One region of the Bacillus altaicus genome, then DNA from elsewhere that is predicted to be linked to it. Evidence: a T-box and tRNA genes for the amino acid it is inferred to sense, from the RefSeq annotation. Region 1 holds a T-box; the other holds one or more tRNA genes.
The links. The T-box of region 1 lies ahead of argS (arginine--tRNA ligase). A T-box ahead of a tRNA ligase gene usually reads a tRNA of that ligase, here a tRNA-Arg.
Positions count from the first base shown of each region.

Region 1 (3,420 bases):
AGTAAATTGGAAACATACATAAACCAATAAACATACCTGTGCATCGCGCACATAAAGGCATGTATTTTTGTAGTTTAAGAAAACTCCTTTCCGGTAGTCTATGACAAGGAATGTTTAAAATGAAACTTCGAATCAATACGGACCATCCTCTCTACAAATATTTTAATTGATTTCGTAACAAAATTATAGAATTCTTACACTTCGTAGCGTATAACACTTTATAAATAAGAATTTATTTAAGAAAATACAAAAAGACAAATCCGGTTAATGACCGTCTGATTTGCCTTTTTGTTACAAAATTTTTATTTTACATCTCCTCAGGTGCCCCTACCCCAAGTAAACGTAATCCCTCTTTTAATACAACCGTCACAGCGTAAGCTAATGCGAGTCTACTCTCTTTCTCTTCGTTCTCTTCTAATATACGAACATTTCCATAATATTTATTGAACGCTTGTGCTACATCTAATACGTATTTTGAAATAGTAGATGGCTCATTTTTGTTGAAGGCCGCTTCAATTACTTGCGGGAATTTATAAAGTAATTTTACGACACTCCAGCTATAATCATCTTTTAATGCAAAAGTACAAGTTTCAAATTCTACACTTTCTTTTCTTAAAATTGAACAAGCACGCGCATGTGTGTACTGCACATATGGTCCTGTTTCTCCTTCAAATTTCAACATATTTTCTAATGAGAATTCGATATTATGCATACGCTCATTTTTTAAATCGTGGAAGATAACTGCTCCAACACCGACTTGTTTTGCCACGTCTTCTTTTTGTTTTAAATTAGGATTTTTCTCTTCAATATTTTGTTCCGCAAGTGCAACAGCTTCTTCTAGCACTTCTTCCAATAAAATAATTCTGCCCTTACGTGTCGACATTTTCTTACCATCTTTTAAAATGAATCCAAACGGTACATGTTCCATCCCGTCAACCCAGTTGTAGCCGAGCTTTTTTAATACAGTGAAAAATTGATTAAAATGTAAACTTTGTTCTGGGCCAACTACATATAGTGCTTTATCAAATTCGTATGTGTTTTGACGATACAATGCCGCTGTTAAATCACGCGTTGCGTAAATAGTTGCACCATCTGATTTTCTAATTAGGCAAGGCGGCATACCTTCTTTTTCTAAATTAACGACTAATGCGCCTTCTGATTCTTCAAGTAAATCGTGCTCTTCTAAAATCCCAATAAAGTCTTCCATTTTATCGTTATAGAAAGCTTCTCCTTGAAAGTTTGTAAATTCCACACCGAGAAGTTCATAAATACGAGAAAATTCTTTTAAAGACTCATGACGAAACCAATTCCAAAGTTCGACTGCTTCTTCATTTCCTTCTTCTAGCTTTTTAAACCATGATCGTCCTTCTTCTTCTAGTTCTTTGTTCTCTTTTGCTTCTTCATGAAACTGAACATATAACTTAAATAACTCACGTATCGGATCCTCTTTAACTACCTCTTCATTTCCCCATTTTTTATATGCGGTAATTAACTTTCCAAACTGCGTGCCCCAATCGCCAATATAATTGATTCCGACAACTTCATACCCACATTTTTCGGCGATATGTTTCAGCGAATTACCAATCATTGTAGAACGTAAATGCCCCATTGAAAAAGGTTTCGCGATATTAGGAGAGGAATAATCGATAACTACCGTTTTTTCACATCCAAAGTGATTTTGACCGTACTCTTCTTTCTCCGCTAAAATTGTTTTTAATACTTCATCACTTACTGTTTCACGATTAAAAAATACATTTACATAAGGACCAACAGCCTCTACTTTCGTAAAGAACGGATCATTTAATTTCTCCGCCAATTCCTTCGCTATAATAGCTGGTGATTTTTTATATTGCTTCGCTAGTGAAAAGCATGGGAACGCTGCATCTCCGAATTCATCTTGTTTTGGTGTTTCGATTAAATCTAAAATTTGATTTTGTGTTAATTCATTCGTAAAAATATTCGATAAACTTTTCGCAAACTGCGTTTTATAATTCATACTATAACCTCCTTATTTTTTGAAACACAAAAAACTCGTCTCTAAAAAAGAGACGAGTTTTAACCCGTGGTACCACCCTTGTTGTTCATTTCGAACCACTTTCCCGTTTATAACGAGGACAGGGGGCCTCGGCTTACTCTACTATTCGTTCAAGAAGCGTCTCCGAAGTGCGCTTCATCTTTTTCTTCTGCACTAGGCTCACACCATCCCTAGCTCGCTTTCCTTCTGAAAAAGATTACTCTCTTCATCACAGACAGTATATTTAATTAATTATTGCTTATTATACATCTTTTCAAACAATTAGCAAGGGTCAATTACACCAAAATGAAACTTAGCGCTTTTTCTTTTGTATACATAAAAATTGTGTTTTTCAAATCTAGAACTACGGAAATGATCTTTCAGAACGACACGTTTTCTCGCCACACGCTTCGCTTCCGCAATTGTTTCATCAGTAATATCATGATACAAAGCGAAGTGTTTTAATCCTTTAATTCCATCTGATTCGATGATAGTTTCTTCAAACATCGGATCAAGATAAACAACATCATAACTATTATCTTCACATTGCGTTAAAAATGCGAAATGCTCTGTTTGCTTTACATCAATGCTTTGCATTGCCTCATCGATTTCAGAAACAGATGAAGACCATGTTTGCAAGCCTTTTCCCATGATGTAAGCCATATATTCGTTTCCTTCAATCCCTGTTACTTTTCCGTTCTCACCAACAATATAACTAGCTACAATACTATCTGATGCCATACCGAGCGTACAATCTAATACTGTCATTCCGCTCTCTAATTTGGTAGCTTGTATAAACGGATCATGTTCTCCGCGCATTAACCTTTTCACACGAAACATTGCTGAGTTTGGATGAAAGAAAAACGACTCTTCCGTACCCTTTGGATAAATAGCTAATCGGTTTTTCCCTACAATCAGCACATCTTGTTCATACTGCTCATGCAGTTTGTGCACAGGTATATCATTACGTAAAACGAAAGAACAATTTAATTCTTCTGCTACCTTATTTCCATAAGCTGTCATTTCTTTATTTGTTCTTCCTGCTGTTGTTACTATCATTTTTTCACCTCTATATAAAGAAAAGAGGGAGATTTACTCTCCCCCTACTTTAGCAATTCTTTTCGAAAGCTTGCTCTAAGTTTGTAATAATTTCGTCCATTGTTGCGCCTTCAATTTCATGACGGTGAATGAAGTGGACAACTTCTTTTCCTTTTAGTAATGCCATAGATGGTGAAGATGGAGGAATTTCTCCGAAGTATTCACGCATTTTCGCAGTAGCATCTTTATCTTGACCTGCAAATACAGTTACAAGATGATCAGGTTGTTTTTCAGCACGTACAACTGCTTGACCTGCTGATGGGCGTGCTAAACCAGCTGCACAACCACAAACAGAGTTTACAACTACT
Region 1 is NZ_CM143394.1:3,368,192-3,371,611, forward strand. Features, by position in the region: gene ACE38F_RS17450 (DUF2085 domain-containing protein) at 1-136, opposite strand, end outside; gene argS (arginine--tRNA ligase) at 308-1,996, opposite strand; T-box leader at 2,042-2,256, opposite strand; gene ACE38F_RS17460 (class I SAM-dependent methyltransferase) at 2,297-3,073, opposite strand; gene ACE38F_RS17465 (BrxA/BrxB family bacilliredoxin) at 3,123-3,420, opposite strand, start outside.

Region 2 (3,420 bases), 2.1 Mb from region 1:
CTGAACAAGGGATTTTCCAACTTGTTGAAAAGCAAAAAGAAGCATTAGGTGACATCGTATCTCATATAGAGTAGAGGTGGAAAATATGAAGCAAGTTGTTGTAGCGACGAAAAATCTTGGGAAAGTACGTGAGTTTGCTGAGTTATTTGAGAGATTTGACTTAGAAGTGAAATCTTTACACGATTTTCCTCATATTGAAGAAGTCGAAGAAACTGGTGAAACATTTGAAGAAAACGCAATTTTAAAAGCGGACAGTCTTAGTAGACAATTGAATTCCGTCGTAATTGCGGATGACTCTGGTCTTATTGTAGATGCCTTAAACGGGAAGCCAGGTGTATATTCAGCTCGTTTTGCTGGAGAGCCGAAAGATGATCAGGCGAATATAGATAAAGTGTTACAAGAGTTAACTGACGTCGATTTAGAAAAACGTACAGCTCGTTTTTACTGTGCGTTAGCAGTTGCTTTCCCTGAAGCTGATAAAGAGCCGGTTATTGTAAACGGAACGTGCGAAGGGAAAATTCTAGAACAGCGCCGCGGGGAAAATGGTTTCGGATACGATCCGATTTTTTATGTAGAAGAATATAAAAAGGCGATGGCGGAGCTAAGCTCAGATGAGAAAAATGCGATTAGTCACCGCGGGCGTGCTCTTCGTAAATTAGAAGAAAAAATCCCGGAATGGTTTTTAGAAGAATAAGGGAGAGAGATTGATGAAAGCTTTAATCGTAAGCGATAGTCATAGCTCTGTGAAGGAATTACAGCAGTTAAAAGAGAATTACGAAGGGAAAGTAGATGTCATGATTCATTGTGGTGATTCAGAGCTAACGCCTGCTCACGAAGAGCTGCAAGGTTTCCATGTTGTAAAAGGGAATTGTGATTATGCTAACTTTCAAGGTGAAATTGTAACTGATGTAGATGGAATTCGTTTTTTAGTTGTGCACGGTCATCGTCATAATGTGAAAATGACGTTACAAACGTTAGCGTATCATGCAGAAGAAGTAGGAGCGCAAGTAGCATGCTTTGGACATTCTCATGTATTAGGGGCAGAATTAATTGATGGGATTTTATTTATTAATCCAGGAAGTATTTTGCTCCCGCGCTCTCGTGTGGAAAAAACATTCGCTTTATTAGAAATGGATGAAAATCATATAGAAGTTCGTTTTGAAACATTAGACGGACAGCTGGTGGAACAAGCAATTTTTAAAAGAGGATAAGGAAAATTATCCTCTTTTAAAAAAGTGTTGACTTTATAAGTGGTTATGAATATAATAAATATTGTCGATAGGGCAACGGCGCTAACGAAGAAAAATAAAATAACATATGCGGGTGTAGTTTAGTGGTAAAACAAGAGCCTTCCAAGCTCTGGTCGAGAGTTCGATTCTCTTCACCCGCTCCATGTCCCAGTAGCTCAGCCGGATAGAGCATACGCCTTCTAAGCGTACGGTCGGGAGTTCGAATCTCTCCTGGGACGCTAACAAAACCTTGTTATCTTTTGATAACAAGGTTTTTTGTTTGTTTTAAATTAGTTATTAATAAACTTTTCAAAGACAAAACCGTAATCTTTCACATTATATTGCTTTTTCGTATCAACGAGCCAGTTAAAGGCGATATCGTTCATTTCTTTAAACTGTTCTGCTAAATTTACTTGTGTATTTGAAATACGGCTGAAAGCGTTAGATGCCATATCTAAACTTTTATGTGCATACTGCAATGTAATGTCGTTGTCGTATGAGATTTCTTCGATTTTAAGTAAAGCCTTATATAAATCTTTTAATTCTTCAATATGTTTTTTATGAACATCAATTGAGTAATGCTCATCTCCCATTTGAAATTTAATTTCTACATCTAAATCAATCGTTCCTGCAGTTTCGAGTGCTACGTTTTTAATTTGATATTTACTATAGCTAAAGCGGCGTAATGTACGTTTTTTGCTTGTGGCACTTGTACCATCTAGATGAATTAATCCTTTGTTTGTGAAACAATATTCATCCGATTTTGATTTAATAAGAAAATAAATTTTCTCTCCATCTTCATGCATAACGTAATCATCAGCATCGACCTTATCGTAATCTTTCGGTGTGATGACAGAACCTACATCGCTTAAACCTAAAACATCAGCAGCCATTTTTTTGAACATATATAATCCCCCTTGTAAATTAAATTCTTAATTGTACAAAAATATATTAACATGATTTTAAACTTATTTTTGAAATCTTACAACTCTGTAAGGTAAGTGTAAGGAAGTTCGATGGTAACAAATTACTAATCCTATATAATGAAGATAACAACGATACATGAGGAGGAAGAGATGATGAAGGGATTAATCGTAACGGGTTTAACAGTAGCTTTTGGGTTTGTGGCGTATGAAAAGTTAACATATGTAATTGATGTTGTAAAACATTTAGTAGCGTAGAAAAAACTGCCATGAGAGGGAAAGGGAATGAGTGAATGGATGGAATGGTTATTTGGAATTATAGGTACTTGTAGTGTAGTTTTATTGTTCTTTGTCCCGAGTGGTATACTTAGTTCGACAACAAGTTTGTTCTTTTTAAGTTTGTTTGCTTGTACGATGCTTATTATTATGTTTTTAATGAAGCGAAGTAAACCGATCTTCTATTTTAGCATGATTGTTATGGCAATTATTGTTCTCCAAATTATTACCCTTGTTATATACCCCACAATTATAAAAGCTTTCCGTTAATGATGAATCCTCTGCGTCTGTTGCTGAGGGTTTTTGTTTGTGAAAAATGAATTTCATTTAAAAGTTTGTTGCTTTTCGTTGCGAAAATAGAATATTCCTATATTTCAAATAAATAATTTTGGAATGTTGTGTTCTCATTACGCATTTGATATATTTACTTTGAAGATCATTAAAATCTAGAAAAAGAGGCGGACGTATGGATAAAAAAGAAAATACGGTCGTATTGTTTCCGCAACTATCAGAACGCTATATTGATAAAGGTTTTTTAGCGTTGAAAGAGCGGGAATTCGAAGATGCATTGCGCTGCTTTGAAATATTACGTCAGTATAATGCAGAAACGGAACAAACAGAATTAGCTTCAGTTATTTGTTTGCTAGAATTAAAACGTATGGAAGAAGCGAAAGGAAAATGTAAGCAGTTGCTTGAAATAGGAGCTGTATTATTTGGTGATATTCTTGAAACGTATGTAACTATTTTAGTTCAAACAAATGATTATGAAGGTGTCATCGAAACTGTTGAGGAAGTTTTGCAAACGAAAGATATAATTCCTGAGCAAAAGGAAAAATTGGCACAGCTTGCTTTGTTTGCGCAAGGGATGTTGAATGAAGAAGATATACCGCTAGTGGATTCGAATTTTGAATTAGAAGAATTCGCCAATTTGCTTTTTGGAGAAAACTTTGGTCAAAAGCTAAGGGTGATCCAGAAACTTTCGTTAAAAGACC
Region 2 is NZ_CM143394.1:1,252,043-1,255,462, forward strand. Features, by position in the region: gene rph (ribonuclease PH) at 1-74, shown strand, start outside; gene ACE38F_RS06580 (XTP/dITP diphosphatase) at 86-694, shown strand; gene ACE38F_RS06585 (metallophosphoesterase) at 708-1,211, shown strand; tRNA gene ACE38F_RS06590 (tRNA-Gly) at 1,320-1,393, shown strand; tRNA gene ACE38F_RS06595 (tRNA-Arg) at 1,395-1,468, shown strand; gene ACE38F_RS06600 (PH domain-containing protein) at 1,520-2,134, opposite strand; gene ACE38F_RS06605 (hypothetical protein) at 2,450-2,698, shown strand; gene ACE38F_RS06610 (hypothetical protein) at 2,895-3,420, shown strand, end outside.
Region 2: it encodes a tRNA-Arg, which carries the amino acid that the T-box ahead of argS (arginine--tRNA ligase) is inferred to sense. The anticodon was not compared.